3 regions of the Bradyrhizobium sp. BWA-3-5 genome follow, and region 1 is predicted to be linked to each of the others. Evidence: predicted binding sites of a transcription regulator. Region 1 holds the regulator's gene; each other region holds the start of a gene.

Region 1 (5,343 bases):
TTCTGGGCGATCATGGGTTTTGGCATCGACTGGATGATTGCGGTCACGCAATGGGTCGCGGCATTGCCCGGCGCGGTTGGCCGCATTCCGGCCTTCGGCATCGGCCCGCTGATCGCGGCGAGTATTGGCATCATCCTGCTCGGCCTGCTGCGCACGCCGCTGCGCTGGTCGGGCGCCGCGCTGGTGGTGCTGGCGGCGATGTGGGCGGCGCGGGTGACGCCACCGGATATTCTGATCTCTGCGGACGGCCGCCATGTCGGCGTCCGCGGCCAGGACGGCCGGCTGCATCTGATGCACGCGGTGAAGGGCTCGAAGGATACGTTCCTGCTGAAGGAGTGGCTGGCGGCGGATGCCGATGCGCGCAACGCAACCGATGCCACGCTCACCTCAGGCGTGTCCTGCGACGACCTCGGCTGCGTGGTGCCGTCTGCGGGCGGCCCGCTGGTCGCGCAGGCGTTCAGGCCGGAAGCGTTTGCGGATGATTGCGAGCGCACGGCGCTGATCGTGACGCTGCGGCAGGCGCCGGCCGCCTGCAGCGCTTCCGTGATCGACGGCGAGCGATTGCGGCGCCAGGGCGCGATGGCGCTAGGGCGAGGCAGGGAAGGCTTTGTCGTCGAGGCGGTCAAGCCGCGCGGGATCGACCGGCCGTGGTCGCCGGCCGTAGCTGAGGAGCGCGAGCCGGACGCCACCGTGCTGGCGCCGCGCGTGCCGGCGCGGGCCGTCGATGCGACGCCGGCCGAGGCGGACCTTCAGGCGGAAGAATAAATTGAGTTCAGCGATCGTCGTGCGGAGGAGCGACCGGTATCTCGAACGCGCCGAGGTGAAACTCCTCCGGCGCGTCAGGCTGCGAAGGCAGGTTGACCAACGTGAACGAGGCGTCGGGGAATTGCTGCCAGATCGCGAGATCGTCCGCGGTGACGGTGAGCCAGCCATAGCGGAACATGTACCGCCCCGGTGCAGTGACGCGTCCGGCTCTTTGCCATGTAATCTTGTTGACCACCGACTGCCCTCGGCGCCGATTTTCCAGGCAATATATCACGTAATCCGCCGGTTTGAACCGGCGGATTACATGCGCGGCGTTTAGCCGGTCACGATAGAAGCGGCCGGAGGCGCTTCGACGGCTTTCGGGGCGCGCTCGCCGCCGGTCTGGACCACCGGCAATTGCAGCACGGTCGCCCGCTGGCCTTCGCAAAGCTGCGTCACCAGCACATGGCTGCCATCGGGAAATTCGATCGCGTCATGGTGACGGTCGGCCACTTCGGGCTCGATCTGATTGAACTTGCCGACCCGCCACTCGGTGGTTCGCGTCCAGATCCAGCGGTTATCGTATCTGACGTCCTCGGCGAACGCCAGTTCGGTGCCGGGAAGCATGCAGACCGCCACTGCTGGTTCGCGCTCTGACGCAAAGCCGCGGGTCGAAGTACCGCGGAAGGTTGTGGTAACAAGCGTCTCGCCGACCCGGGCAGGGCGCGTCGCCACGGCGTGCAGGCTATAGTCACACATCGGATGGCTCCCTCGTTTGAGATAGCTGACCCGTGTCTGGAAGGAGGCACAGGCCTCTATCGCAGTGGATTTTATCGCAAGTGGACTTGGCAGAAGCTTTTCTTGGTTCGGGACAAATTCTGCGACTGGCCTGACTGCGATCAAAATCACAAGCGCGATAACGGGGCTTTGTTCCTTCACGCAGCAAAAAACCCCGGCCGATGGCCGGGGCTGGATGTCGTTGTCGTCATGTACGCCAACCGACAGACCAATATTTAAAGATCAGTATTTGCGGTACAGCCCGATCAGCTTGCCCTGGATTCGGACCCGGTTGGGCGGCAGGATGCGGACTTCATAGGCGGCGTTGGCCGGCTCGAGCGCGATCGAGGCGCCGCGGCGGCGGAAACGCTTTAGCGTGGCTTCCTCCTCGTCGATCAGCGCCACCACGATATCGCCGGTGTCGGCGGTCTCGTTGCGCTGGATCAGCGCCATGTCGCCGTCGAGAATGCCGGCATCGACCATGGAATCGCCGCGCACTTCGAGCGCGTAATGTTCGCCGGAGCCGAGCATGTCAGGCGGCACGCTGATCGTATGGCTGCGGGTCTGCAGCGCCTCGATCGGCGTGCCGGCGGCGATCCGGCCCATCACGGGCACGGCGACCGGACGATTGCCGTCGTCCTCGGCAACAGGCGGGCTTGAGGTGCGCTTGCCGAGCGTGCCTTCAATAACGCTTGGCGTGAAGCCGCGGCGGCCGTTGCCGGCTGTCGCAAGCTCCGGCAGCTTGATGACTTCGATGGCGCGGGCGCGGTTGGGCAGGCGGCGGATGAAGCCGCGCTCCTCCAGCGCCGTAATCAGGCGGTGGATTCCGGACTTCGAGCGCAGGTCGAGCGCGTCCTTCATCTCGTCGAAGGAGGGCGGCACGCCGGCCTCTTTCAGCCGTTCATTGATGAAACGCAGTAGCTCATACTGTTTGCGCGTAAGCATCGCGAGCAATCCCCCGGTTTGGTATCGTCGTTCGGTCTCGAATTTCAGCGCCCAGATCGCCGGAGTCCCCAAACTCCCAACCAGAGACACTAGCGCTCGAAACAAATCATGAACGGACACTATATGTTCGATATGTGTTCCGCAACCACTTAATTTCAGGTGAACGCATTGGCGATAGCGGCCGGATGCGCCGTTCGGCGCGTCATTCCGGCAGGCGCAGAAGCTCGCAACGCGACCCCTTCACGGCGGCCGGCGCGAATGGCGGACGTATCACAAGTGCCCGTGCCGCAGCGAGATTCCCGAGCAGTGAGGAGTCCTGGTGGGTGACCGGCACGGCCGTCAGCGTGCCGTCCTCGTGCTCTTCCAGGCGGGCGCGAAGATAATCTTCGCGCTGGTCGTTGGCGGCGAGGTCGCGGCCCAAAACGGCGCCTTCCCTGACGTGATGGACGTGGTCGCGGCCCGATAAAGCGCGAATCAGCGGCACCAGGAACAGGAATCCGCAGACATAGGAAGAGACGGGATTGCCGGGCAGGCCGATCACCCGCATCGAGCCGAGCCTGCCATGCATCATCGGCTTGCCCGGCCGCATCGCGATCCGCCAAAAGGCCATGGTCGTCCCTTCGGCTTCGAGCGACTGCTTGACGAGGTCATGGTCCCCGACGGACGCCCCGCCCATGGTAATCAGGACATCCGCGTTGGACTCGTTGGCACGGCGGATACCTTCCGTGGTGGCGGCAACGGTGTCGGCGGCCAGGCCGAGATCGACGACCTCGGCGCCCTCCGCCCGCGCCAGCGCGCGCAAGCCATAGCCGTTGGAGTAGACGATCTGGCCGGGGCCGGGGATCGTGCCGGGCATGACCAACTCGTCGCCTGTGCCCAGCACGGCCACTTTCGGGCGGCGGTGCACGGCGACTTCCGGATAGTTCATGCCGGCGGCGAGCGACAGGTCGCGGTCGGAGAGGCGGCGCCCGCGCTTCAGCAGCACGTCACCCTCACGGAAATCGACGCCGGCGGCGCGGATATGCCGCCCGGGGACGGCGGCTTCGGTGATGGTGATATGATCGCCGTCGACAGCCGTGTCTTCCTGGATGATGACGGCGTCGGCGCCGTCTGGGATGACGCCGCCGGTGAAAATTCGCACCGCTTCGCCGCGGCCGACCTTCCGTTCGAACGGGCGGCCAGCGGCGACCTCGCCGATCACTTTGAGCCGGGCGGAGAGATCGGCGGCATCCGTTGCGCGCACCGCATAGCCGTCCATCGCCGACATCGCCTCAGGCGGCTGGGTCCGCCGCGCCGCGACGTCGCGCGCCAGCACGCGGTGATGGGCGGCGTCCAGCGCGACCATTTCCTCGGGCAGGGGATCGGCGCCATCAAGGATCGCGGACAATGCATCGGCAACCGGCATCAAGGCCACGGGCAGACCTCCCTAAATTCCAAGTGCGGTCAGTGCCCTTGCCACGTCATCCGTCGATGTCACGTGGATGGCAGAAAGGCCGCGCGCCCGCGCGCCTTCGATATTGGCGGCTGAATCGTCGAAGAACAGGATCCGCGAGGCCGGCACGCCGATCGCTTTTATCACATGATCATAGGCTTCGGCGTCGGGTTTGCGCAAACCGATGCTCGAGGACAGGAAGATCTCGCGGAAGTGGCTGAGGACATCAGTATAGGCCCGCGAGAAATGCGCGACATGGGCCGGATTGGTATTGGAAAAGGCATAGAGCGGCAGGCGCCGCGCCGCACCGGCGAGAAGCGGGGCAATGCCGGGCATCTCGCCGGTGAAGATCGCGTTCCAGCCTTCCAGGAATTGGGCGTCCGTGATGGTGATGCCGAGCGACTGGCGCAGGTTTGCGAAGAACGCGGCGTCGTCGATCCGGCCGATCTCGTGATGCTTGAAACTGTCGTCGACAATGAAGCGCGCGGCGAGGTCAACAGGCGTGCAGCCCGCATGGCCTGCCCAGCACGCCATCACGCGGTCGAAGCTGATATCGAGCACGACGCGGCCGAGGTCGAACAACAGGACGTCGGCGGAGTGGGGCGCTGGCGGCGAATTCATGGCAGTCGTTTACAAAACTGATTGGGCATGGGCAACGGCTCGGACTGATTTCCGCTCGATCCGGCATTTAAGCCGGTCCGCGAGCTGTGCTAAGCGTTGGGTCAAAACAGGGAGTGGTGGCATGAAAATCGTGGGCAGAATTTTGAGCGCGACCGTTGTGATTGCATTCTTGGCTGGTCCCGCCTGGGGTCAGCAGGCCCGTCCTCCCGCCTACGGCGAGACCGACAAGGACAAGACGCCGGCCGAAATAAGGGCCGAGAAGGACGCCGAGCGGGCCTACCAGAGATCGCTCGGCAACATTCCCCAGCAGCAGAAGAGCGATCCCTGGGGAACGATGCGCGGCGACAGCGCCCCGCCGAAAGGCGCCGCCAAGGCGCCGGCACCCGGCAAGCCAAAGGCCAAATCCGCCGAAGGCGCGGCAAAGTAAGCAAAGTCCTTAAAGCCCGCATGGCCGGGCTATATGATCCGCTTCTCGAAGAACACGCTGCTCGCGATGGATTGTGGTGCCATCTTCGCATAGGCGCCGAACGCCGGACATTCCCGGAATCCCGTTCGTACATAGAGCCGCATCGCCGCGATCTGCCGGTCTCCCGTCTCCAGACGCAGCACGGTGAGGCCGGCATGGCGGACCTCGGCTTCGATGCGGGCCAGGATGGCGTCCGCAACGCCCTGTCCCCGCGCGGTGTGCCGCACGTACATGCGCTTGACCTCCGCGAAATCGGGAAAGAGGAAGACGCCGCCGCAGCCAACCGCCGCTCCGCGCAGTCTTGCGAGGAAGAATCGGACGTCCGGTTGAAAAATCGCGTCGAGCGTCAGGCCATGAC
Region 2 (5,343 bases), 1.3 Mb from region 1:
TCATCGCCGCGGTACAGCAGGCTGGCAGCGAGCCAGACGCCGTCGGCGCGGCTTGCCTTCAACCGCTCCAGAATTTTTTGCGCACTTTCTGCGTCAAAACGATGCGGCAGCGCCAGCACCAGAAGCTGGCCCTCGGCGAAATCGAGAAGATCATCGAACTTCAAATGGCATTCGCCCTTCTCGATCCGCACGATGTCGTTGCCGCGCTTACCGCGGGTCAATAACTGGCAGAGCCGGCCGTAGGCGGCGCGGTCCCTTGGATAGACGAGTATGTCCGGCGTGCCGTCAATGAAGACGATCCGCGCGCCGATCAGGAGCTTTGGCTTGTTCGCGACCTCTGGGTTATCGAGCTCCTTGTAGGCGCGCACCACGCCGGCCAGCGTGTTGTGATCGGCGAGGCCGATCACGGGAATGCCGAGCTCGCTCGCCTGATGCACATAGGCGCGCGGATCGGAGCCGCCGCGCAGGAACGAGAAATTGCTGGTGATGCCGATCTCGGCATAAGCAGGAACGATCACGGGAGCATTCATGCGAACAGTCCGTGGACGAACCATCTGACTGGGGCGACCTCATCTGCCTCGTCCGCCGGCTCGCTTTCATAGAGTCCATCGCGAAAAATCCAGAAGCGCCGGCCCGCTTCATCCTCGATGCGGAAATAATCCCGTGTCGGGCCGTCGTCGCCCTGCTTCCACCATTCCATGGCGATGCGCTCCGGTCCCTCCACCCGCACCACCGCATGCGTGACGCGCCGCCAGGTGAACTGGTGCGGCGGGCCATCAGGCACGGTGGCGAACGGCACTTTTATCGGCTCCGGCTTCTCGAACAGCCGCAAGGGACGTAGCGGCGGCTCGCCCTCGATACGCTCCGGCCATGCGGCTTGCGCGGCGGCTGCCAGATGATGCTGTGCAGGCCCGGCTGATACGGCGCGCTCAGGGATGTGGGTATCCTCCGGCAGATGCACGACGACGCGTTTTCCGCCGATGCGCGCGGCGATGCGGTCGATCAGCGCGGACAATTCGTCATTGTTATGGACGTGGGCGTCGAGGTCGCGCTGCTGCTGCACCACGATTTCGGTGCGGCTAGCGGAGAGGCGGATCAGATCGAAGCCGAAGCCGGGATCGAGGGGATCGCTCAGCGCGTCGAGGCGCTCGCGGAACAGGCGGTCGATCATGTCAGGCTTCGTTACCGGACGTCCGGTTTCGACTGAGATCGTGCGTACCGCACCGTCGGTGCGGAAAAAGCTCGCCTCCAAGCGTCTCGCGCCCTTGCCCTGCCTGTCCATCGCCGTCACCAGCATGGCAGCCAGCGCCGAGAGGTTCATCGCAATCACGGTGTCGGTGGCGACAGGATCGGGAAAACGTTTCTCGACGATGTAGTCCGGCAGCGGCTTTCGCGGGCTGATCGGCCCATCGCCCTGCCCGAGCGCCTTCTGCAGCAGCGCCGTGAAAGCCGCGCCGAACCGCGCGGTGATTTCATGGGGCGCACGCAAGGCGACATCGCCGATGGTCTTCAATCCTGCACGGCGCAGGCCGGCGGTGATGGCATCCTCGGCGCCGAGCGCGGAGACCGGCAGTGGCGCGACAGCTTCCGTCTCCTCGCCATCGGCGACGATCTTTCCGGAGGCGTGCCGCGTCAGGGTGCGGGCGCAGATCGCGGTAGCGGCGATCGCCGCGCTAACCGTAAAACCGCGGCGGCTCAGCGCGCCGGTGACGATCTGCAAAAGTGCCCTTTCGCCGCCGAACAGATGGGCGCAGCCGGTGATGTCGAGATAGAGCCCGTGCGGGGAATCGAGCGCCACCAGCGGAGTGAAGCGGTCGCACCAGTCGGCGATGTCTTCGAGCGTCTTGCGGTCGGCGATCTCATCGGCGTCGAACACCGTCAGTTCGGGGCAGATTGCGCGGGCATTGGCGAGCGGCAGGCCGATCGAAAGGCCGGCGCGGACGGCCAGATCGTCAAGGGAATGGATCAGGATCGCGTTGTGCTGCTTGGCGACGACGACGGTGGGATAGGTTTGCGTTATCTCGAATGTCTGACTCGTGGCGGCACCCCCACCCCAACCCTCCCCCGCAAGCGGGATAGGGAGCGCAGCGTTCGTGTCGCGAGAGCTTGGCTCACGCGCTGCGTCGGAAAGCACCTTGAGCCGCCGCTGGATGCGGTCGACGGGCAGGCGTGGCAGCCACAGGCTGAGAATACGCCGCCGGTTCACTGAAGAGGCACTCATCGCATTTCCATTCCATGATCCACCGGCCGACCGGGCCATGACGGTTACGAACGAGTTGCGCGTCGAAGACGGGCGTCCCCCACGCGCTCCACGGTGATCCAGGCGGCGAATGCGCCGCGCGCACGATCCATCTGGTTTCCGCGGTCGACGGCCGTGGCTCCGCCGCCATTCGCAGCAGCAAGGCGGTGACGCCGGAGGCCTGCGCGGCCAAAGTCAGTTTACGGCTGGCGACGAGGTCGAGCTGACGCGCCTCTCCCCATACCTCCAGCACGACGGCGCCGAGCGCATCGCAGGCCAGCGCATCGGCCGCGGTTCGCAGCGCGGCGTCGGTATCCTGGGCCCGCACGGTCACGAGCAGCCGCGGATCGAGGCCAAGTTCGCAGAGCCCGCTCATCGACAGCGCGCCCGTTTCAATTTCCGAAAAATCCTGCCGCACCCAGATCAGCGGTCGGCGCGGCGACACCCTTCCCGCAAGGCCGGCGATGAAGCCGCTTGCCGTCGCGCCCTGGTGTCCCTCGGCGAACACCTCGTGCACGGCCGCGAGCGCCAGCCCGCCCTGCAGCACCTCATCTGCCGCCGTATGGCCGAGCGAAACCTTGTTGAGATCATGCGCCGCGCCCTGCTCCAGGCGCGCGATGCTCCCGCGCAAAGTCGCAAGCGTGCTCGTGCGTGCGCCGCTCATGCGCCGCTCCTTCTGAATCTGGCCTTGCCGCTTCTTCCCGAAATGAACGCGCGGCTGGCCCAATCGTTCATGATATGTTCTAATATAAAGCTAACAGCCCAAGCAGAGTCAATCGAGATCGACACTCGATTGATTCATGAATGGAATCAAAGGGATTCACCGATGGACGTGCAACGTAAGCTGGAAATCCTGGCCGATGCTGCGAAATACGATGCTTCCTGTGCCTCCTCCGGCACGGAAAAGCGGGATTCCAGCGACGGCAAGGGCCTCGGCTCGACCGCGCCAGGAATGGGCATCTGCCATTCCTACGCCCCCGATGGTCGCTGCATCTCGCTGCTCAAGGTGCTGCTCACCAACGCCTGCAATTACGACTGCCTATATTGCGTCAACCGCACCTCTTCCAACGTGCCGCGCGCCCGCTTCACCGTCGACGAAGTGGTGAAGCTGACGATCGACTTCTATCGCCGCAACTACATCGAGGGATTGTTTCTCTCCTCCGGCATCATCCGCAGCCCCGACTACACCATGGAGCAAGTGGTGAGCGTCGCGCGCAAACTGCGCGAGGCGCATCACTTCCGCGGCTACATTCATCTCAAGACGATCCCTGAAGCCGACGATGCGCTGATCGCCGAAGCCGGCAAATATGCCGACCGTCTCTCCATCAACATCGAAATGCCCCTGGAAAACAGCCTCGCCAAATTCGCGCCGGAAAAGGACGTACGCGCGATCCGCCGCACTATGGGCCGGCTGCGCCTGAAGCTGGATGAAGCCAGGGAGAACAGCCAGGCCGCAACCAGGGCAAAGCCGCCGCGCTTTGCGCCGGCTGGCCAGAGCACGCAGATGATCATCGGCGCCGATGCGGCCAATGACAAAACCATCCTCGACACCAGCGCCAATCTCTACGGCTCCTACCGCCTCAAGCGCGTCTATTATTCGGCCTTCAGCCCGATCCCGGACGCCAGCCGCGCGCTGCCGCTCGCTGCGCCGCCGCTGCTTCGCGAGCACCGGCTCTATCAGGCCGACTGGCTGATGCGCTTTTATGGTTTCGATGCCGGCGAGATCGTCGACGAGGCCAAGGGCATGCTGCCGCTCGACATAGACCCAAAACTGGCCTGGGCATTGCGCCACCGCGACCGCTTCCCGCTCGATGTCGCAACTGCCAGCCGCGAGGAACTATTGCGCGTGCCGGGGTTTGGCACCAGGGCGGTCGACCGCATCATCGCCACGCGCCGCCTGACCTCGATCCGCCTCGCCGATCTGGCACGGCTGCACATTCCGCAAAAGAAGGCGCTGCCGTTCATCGTGCTCGGCGATTTCAGACCGTCGCCGCGTGTGCTCGATGGCGCGGGGCTGGTGGAACGGTTCAAGCCGAAGGCAACGCAATTGGGATTTGGGTTTTAGCCACAGGCGTCACTGCCTGCGACAAACGCGAAGCGTTTACGCAAGGGAGCGAAGCGACGAAGCAATCCATGCCTCAACAAGTGGAGAAATGGATTGCTTCGCTTCGCTCGCAATGACGAGGAGGAAACACCATGCACGACATCACCCTCGACAGTGAAACCGATTTCGACGGCTGGCGCAAAGCGGCGCGGGCGCTGGTGCTGAACGACGTCAAACCATCCGACGTGACATGGCGCGTCGCCGATGATGCTCCCGAACTGTTCGAGCCGACCGATCCACCGCTCGAACCGCCGCAAGGCACCTTCAACGTGCCGGCCAGGTTCGTCGAACTGGCCGAGATCGCGATCCTGCACCGCAACCCCGAGCGGTTTGCCCTGCTCTACCGCCTCTTGTGGCGGCTGCGCCGCAATCACGACCTGCTCGAGATCGCGACCGATCCCGATGTCGCCGAGATATCGGCCATGGCGAAGGCGGTGCGCCGCGACGAACACAAGATGCACGCTTTCGTCCGCTTCCGCGAAGTCGGGCGCGAGCAGAAATCGCACTTCGTTGCCTGGTTCGAGCCGGAGCATCACATCGTCGAGCTGGCCGCGCCGTTCTTCGCGCGGCGCTTCGCCGACATGCCCTGGTCGATCCTCACCCCCGATATCTGCGCGCATTGGGACGGCCATGCCGTCTCGTTCACGCAGGGCGTCGCTAAAAGCGAAGCGCCAACCGCCGACCGGCTGGAGGAAACCTGGCGGAGCTATTATGCCAGCATCTTCAATCCCGCCCGGCTCAAAGTGCACGCCATGCAAAAGGAGATGCCGCGCAAATATTGGCGGAACCTGCCGGAGGCCTCATTGATTAAACCTCTGATCGAAGGTGCGGAACGCTCCGCCAGCGCGATGATCGCGAAGTCGGCGAGCGAACCGCACAAGCCGCAGAAGCGGCCGGAGCCGCCCCAGACGGGCAATGAGGCAGATGACATGGCACGCAAGCGCGCCGACGACATCGAGGCCCTGCGCGAGGAAGCCGCCGATTGCCGCGCCTGCCATCT
Region 3 (5,343 bases), 2.4 Mb from region 1:
CGCCGGCGCCGAGATGGGCCTTGACCGTAATTGGAGCGCCAAGATCGAATACCTCTATGTCGATCTCGCCAACAGCAACTTCGTCATTACAGGTGCGTCGAACGGTTACCGGTTCGGTTTGATAAGGGCCGGCATCAACTATCGCTTCTGAGAACAAAGAAACTGTCGGTTAGCATCTCCCGGCGGCCGCAAGCCGCCGGGATTTTTTTGCCTCTTCGCTAAACGGGCAGGCGAACGCCGCGTGCCTTCGACGCTCGGGGCGATACCGCGCCCGACGCAGTCTTTCGCAGCAAGAACTCAGTCGGCGTCCAACGCGAGCATCAACTCACGACGAAATCACGAGGTTGACCGCTTTGGGCCCCTTGCCCTTCTTGTCCGGTTCAACCTCGAATGTAATGCGCTGTCCTTCTGTCAGATCCTTCAATCCGGCCCGCTCGACTGCGGTGATGTGCACGAACACATCGCGGCCGCCATCATCTGGCTTGATGAAGCCGTAGCCGCGTTCTCCGTTGAAGAACTTGACTGTTCCAGTCATGGCCATCGGGAAACTCCTCCCCCGTATTGCTCCGCCGCTACGCGCACTCCGCGTATCGGCTGACCGGACATTCGCTGCCGGAAGCTTGGCCACCTCAGCCGATCGGCGACGCTGCCAACCGGCCTGGATTTTTATTCGGCCTTGATCACTCCGCCGCAACCATTCGCGGAAGCGGAACGTAAAGCCAGTCCCAATAGCCTGAGCATAATACGGTTTTGTTCCAGTTGCCTACGGCCATCCGTATTTTTCCCGATGCCCCGGGGGCCCCTTCAGGGCTTGGGCATCTCCAGCCTGAACCGGCCGGCGCCGCCCTGGCCGAGCGGTTTTTCGAGTTCGGGTAGAATTGTCTTCAATTCACCCGCCAGCGTCCACGGCGGATTGACGATCAGGAGGCCGGTAGAGGCGAGCGGGCCGCCCACCTGCTGCGGCGCGACGCTGAATTCGAGCCGCAGGCATTTTCCGGCTGGCCTGCTGGCCGCCGCAGCACCCGCGACGACGCGGGCCAAGGTGTCGGTGGCGCGCCGGCTCTTCACTGGATACCAGATCAGGTAACTGCCGGTCGGCCATTTCGCATACGCTTCGGCAAATGCGCCTTCCAGCCGTTCGAATTCGTCCTTTTGCTCGAAGGCGGGATCGATCACCACCAGGCCGCGCCGCTCCTTGGGCGGCACGAAGGCGGGCAATGCCGTCCAGCCGTCGAGATCGACCACCCGTGCCTGGCTATCGCGGCGCAGTGTATCGATCAGTTGCTTGCGCGCGCCCGGCTCGATTTCGCAGGCGGTGAGACGGTCCTGCGGCCGCAGCAGCGCCCGGGCGATCAGGGGCGAGCCGGGATAGGCCTCGAGCTTGCCCGGTGCGTTGAAGGCCCTGACGATATCGAGATAGGGGCCGACCAGCGGCAGCACGCTTTCCGAAAACCGCGCCTGCATCAGCCGCGCAATGCCGGTCAGCCATTCGCCGCCGCGGCGCGCCTCCTCGCCGGTGAGATCGTAGCGTCCGGCGCCGGCATGGGTATCGACGACGCGAAATGCGGCCGGCTTGTCCTGCAAGTAAATAAGCACGCGCACCAGCACGATGTGCTTGATGACATCGGCAAAGCCGCCGGCGTGAAAGGCGTGTCGATAATTCATAACGGAGGGGTTACGACATCGGCGCGAGGAAAGTAACCCGTCTCCTCGAGGCGGCGCCAGGACAGGATGACGGCTCCCACCCGAAACGGCGTCGCCGGAATTATCGGGAGGATCCCGGCCATCCACGTGTCTTGCAGATGACGATAAAGGCGTGGATGGCCGGGAACGCAGACGAGCTGTCTGCGCAAGGAAGCCGCCATACTGTGGCGGAACGGACTGCTAACCGCCGCGCACCGGCGGCATCACGACCTCGTCGCGCCGGCAGGCGCGGCGGTCGATTTCATCGCAGGCGCGGAATTGCATGTCCTTGCTCAGGCAGATCCGCACCTCGCTGAGGCGGCGGCTCGAGCACGTCACCGAAATCGCCGAACCGCTGAGGCCCGGATTGATCTTGATGAAGGCCGCTTCGAGATCGTCGGGGGCGATGGTCTTCTCTTCGGATAGTTGCAGGAATTCCTCGGGAATTTTTACCGCCGCGCGCGCTTTGCGGATGTTCTCGAAATAGCCGCGTGCGCCAAGGCCAGAACAGGTGCCGTGCTTGTCCCACTCGTTGAAGATCAGGCCGGGTGCCGGCATCAGGTCCAGCATAGAGGTCATGATATTGCGGTCGAGCCGCGGCGCGGGCCGCTGGCAATATTCGGGAAAGCCGCGCTCATATTGCGGCCAGAGGCCGTGGACCACGAAGGAATAGGGGCGGCTGCACTGGACCTGTGAGCGCCCGCTATTGCCGCGCTCGGCCGCCGCCTCGCAGAATGAGGGCGACCAGGATAGGGCCAGGACATAGAAATCGAACTCACCCGGGGTGTTCTGCCGGCGGTCCTGGGCGGCCGCCATCCCGATGGAGACGACGACAAGCGCCAGTGAAATCAGAAGCCGTGAAATGATACCGGATCGGTGCATCGGGCGCCCCTCTACTCGACTACCGGGAGCCTAGCAGGGAACCGGAACATTTCAAGAACAAATTTTAGGATTTCCTCGCTGGCTCCAAAGGGGAGCCATTCAACCTTGGCGAATCGAACTAAATCAGGGCCGGGCGGCGCGGCAGCCGGGGCCGTAAGCCCAGTTGCGGTCGAGACCGGTCACGCACCATTCGACGCCCTGGCCATAGCCGGCAAAGCCACCGTCCTCGATGATCGAGTAGTGTACGGTGCGCATCTTGCCGTCGCTCAGCATCACGTCGCCGCTGCAATAACGGCGCGGGACGTTGTCGGACTGCCAGGGCCGGAACGCGGTCTCGTGGATTCGGCCGAAGCCGGTGATCACCAGTGCCGAATTCCAGAACTTGCCTTCCTTCTCCTGGAATTGGGTGGCGATCGTCGGCAATGCGCGCTCGCATTCGGCGACGCGGCCCTCATAGCCCGGCCCGAATAGGCCGAAGTTCAGCTCGAGCGGATTAGCGGCCTGCGCGGCATGGCCGGAGACGAAGAGGCCGAGCGCCGTCGCGATCGGGCCGAGAGCTCGCAAGGATGTGAACAGGTTGCGCATGGGAATCCGCCGGTAAAGCCAACGCACGGGACGGTGCCGCGAAGGCCTGACAAGGTCAAGTGCAGCAAGGCAACACCTGACGGCCAAGTCTGCCCCGTGCTCCAACCCATTCTTTTCACGGCCATCGGCGCACACTATGGTGGGCTTCGAGCGAAATGGAGTCTGCGATGCGAAGAATTCTGGCCGCGAGCCTGATTGCCATGGGTGGAGTCTTGGGCGGAATGCTGGCCAGCGCGCCGGCGCAGGCGCAGTGGATCGATATCGACACGGTGCCGCCGATGAAGGGCAACGACACCGGCGGCATCATCGCCTATTCGCTCGCGACGCAGGCCGATGCCCGCCAGCTCGCCGTCGATCACTGCGCCCGCTACGGCAAGGTGGTGAAATTCCTCGGCGTGCAGCCCAATTACGGCGGCTACGTTTCCTTTGCCTGCCGCTGGGTGCCCTATGGCGCCGCCGAGCGGCCGCTGCGCACGCTCTACTAACGCGCACTTCGCCAGCCTTCCCCGGCCGGACATGTTTTCGCCACGCAAAGCGTGTGTTCACTTCCGCGCGCACGACAGCGTTGAAGAATTCAGGGGAACACACGCATGAGACGATTCCTGGTTGCGGCTGGTTCGGCCGCCATTTTGCTTGCCCTGGCGCCAATGAGCGCCGTTGCCGTGGAGCTGCCGGTACGCAAAGCCGGCCTGTGGGAAATGAAGGTGCTGAGCGGTGGATCGGTGCCGGAGATGACCATGCAGCAGTGCACCGACGAGACCACCGACAAGGACATGAGCACCGCCATGTCGCCGGTGGCCAAGGACATCTGTTCCAAGCAGGACATCCAGAAGACCGCGACCGGCTATGTCACCGATTCCGTTTGCGGCATTGCCGGGGTGACGGTGAAGTCGCACGCCGAGATCACCGGCGACTTCAATTCCGCCTACACCGTGAAATCGACCTCGCATAGCGAGGGCGGCCGGGTCGGCGCGCACGATTCCACCTCCACGATCGAGGCCAAGTGGCTTGGCGCCTGCAAGGCCGACCAGAAAGCCGGCGACATCATGATGCCCGGCGGCATGAAGATGAACATCAAGGACATGGAAAAGCTGAAGGCGCTGATCCCGAAGAAGTAGCTTGAGATCCAAGCTGCGCGGTGTGCCTAAACCGGCACCCTGACTGCCGCCCGCAATCCGCCCATCGGGCTGTCGCTGAGCGTGATGTCGCCGCCATGCGAACGGGCGATGTCACGGGCGATGGCGAGCCCGAGGCCGGTGCCGCCCTCGTCCTGATTCCGGGCGTCGTCGAGCCGCAGGAACGGCTTGAACACTTCCTCGCGCATGTTGACGGGAATGCCCGGTCCGTCGTCGTCGACCGTCACCGTCAAATAGCGGTGATCGCGATGCCCGGTGATGGCGACCGTCTTGGCGTAGCGCGCCGCGTTGGAGACGAGGTTGGCGATGCAGCGCTTGAATGAGGCCGGCTTCACCGTCACGACAGGCAGGCCGTGGAACGTCACCGTCGCGGTATGGCCGTGGCGCTCGGCGTCGCTGCGCAGCTCTTCCAGCGCCATCGCCATGTCGGTCGGCTGCGCCACCTCGCCGCTGTCGCCGCGCGCGAAGGCGAGATAGGCCTCCAGCATGCCCGACATCTCGTCGACATCCTTGCGCATGCCGTCGACTTCGGGGCTGTCGCCGATCAACTCGAGTTCGAGCTTAAAGCGGGTCAGGATGGTGCGTAGATCATGGCTGACGCCGGCCAGCATCGCGGTGCGCTGATCGATCGAACGCTCGACGCGCGCTTTCATCTCCAGGAAGGCCTGCGCCGCCTGCCGCACCTCGCGCGCACCGCGCGCGCGGAAATTCGGCACCTCGCGGCCCTTGCCGAAGCTCTCGGCGGCCTCCGCCAGCCGGAGGATCGGCTTGATCTGGTTGCGCAGGAACAATACCGCGACGATCAGCAGGATCGAGGACGTGCCGAGCATCCAGAAGATGAATATCTCCGAATTGGAGGCGTAGGCCCTGCTTCGCTGCGCGAACACCCGCATCACGGCGTCGTCGAGCTGGATGCGGATCTCGACTAGGTTGGACATGCCGACGGTATCGACCCAGAACGGACGGCTGATCTGGCGGCTGATCTGCCCCGCGAGCGACTGGTCGAGCAGCGAGAAGAAAGGCTTTGGCCCCGGCGTGGGCATGTCGCCCGGCGGGA

Evidence for each region. The regulator LexA, encoded in region 1, represses DNA repair genes until DNA is damaged. The targets are predictions, from matches to a motif close to TGTTCNNNNTGTGTTCNG.
Region 2: the regulator LexA is predicted to act here: its motif matches at 2,968-2,985, upstream of RX331_RS11570 (putative DNA modification/repair radical SAM protein).
Region 3: the regulator LexA is predicted to act here: its motif matches at 2,608-2,625, upstream of RX331_RS06335 (ribonuclease T2).

The regions. Positions count from the first base shown of each region.
Region 1 covers NZ_CP136626.1:3,716,860-3,722,202, forward strand. The annotation lists gene RX331_RS17930 (ComEC/Rec2 family competence protein) at 1-765, shown strand, start outside; gene RX331_RS17935 (hypothetical protein) at 773-943, opposite strand; gene RX331_RS17940 (hypothetical protein) at 1,081-1,503, opposite strand; gene lexA (transcriptional repressor LexA) at 1,765-2,466, opposite strand; gene glp (gephyrin-like molybdotransferase Glp) at 2,669-3,880, opposite strand; gene RX331_RS17955 (HAD family phosphatase) at 3,893-4,519, opposite strand; gene RX331_RS17960 (hypothetical protein) at 4,641-4,946, shown strand; gene RX331_RS17965 (GNAT family N-acetyltransferase) at 4,976-5,343, opposite strand, start outside.
Region 2 covers NZ_CP136626.1:2,425,317-2,430,659, reverse strand. The annotation lists gene RX331_RS11585 (error-prone DNA polymerase) at 1-518, opposite strand, end outside; gene RX331_RS11580 (DNA polymerase Y family protein) at 527-2,221, opposite strand; gene RX331_RS11575 (DNA repair protein) at 2,112-2,903, opposite strand; gene RX331_RS11570 (putative DNA modification/repair radical SAM protein) at 3,066-4,304, shown strand; gene RX331_RS11565 (UdgX family uracil-DNA binding protein) at 4,436-5,343, shown strand, end outside.
Region 3 covers NZ_CP136626.1:1,323,517-1,328,859, forward strand. The annotation lists gene RX331_RS06320 (porin family protein) at 1-151, shown strand, start outside; gene RX331_RS06325 (cold-shock protein) at 326-541, opposite strand; gene RX331_RS06330 (23S rRNA (adenine(2030)-N(6))-methyltransferase RlmJ) at 805-1,665, opposite strand; gene RX331_RS06335 (ribonuclease T2) at 1,885-2,565, opposite strand; gene RX331_RS06340 (hypothetical protein) at 2,689-3,150, opposite strand; gene RX331_RS06345 (hypothetical protein) at 3,318-3,635, shown strand; gene RX331_RS06350 (DUF3617 domain-containing protein) at 3,741-4,268, shown strand; gene RX331_RS06355 (ATP-binding protein) at 4,295-5,343, opposite strand, start outside.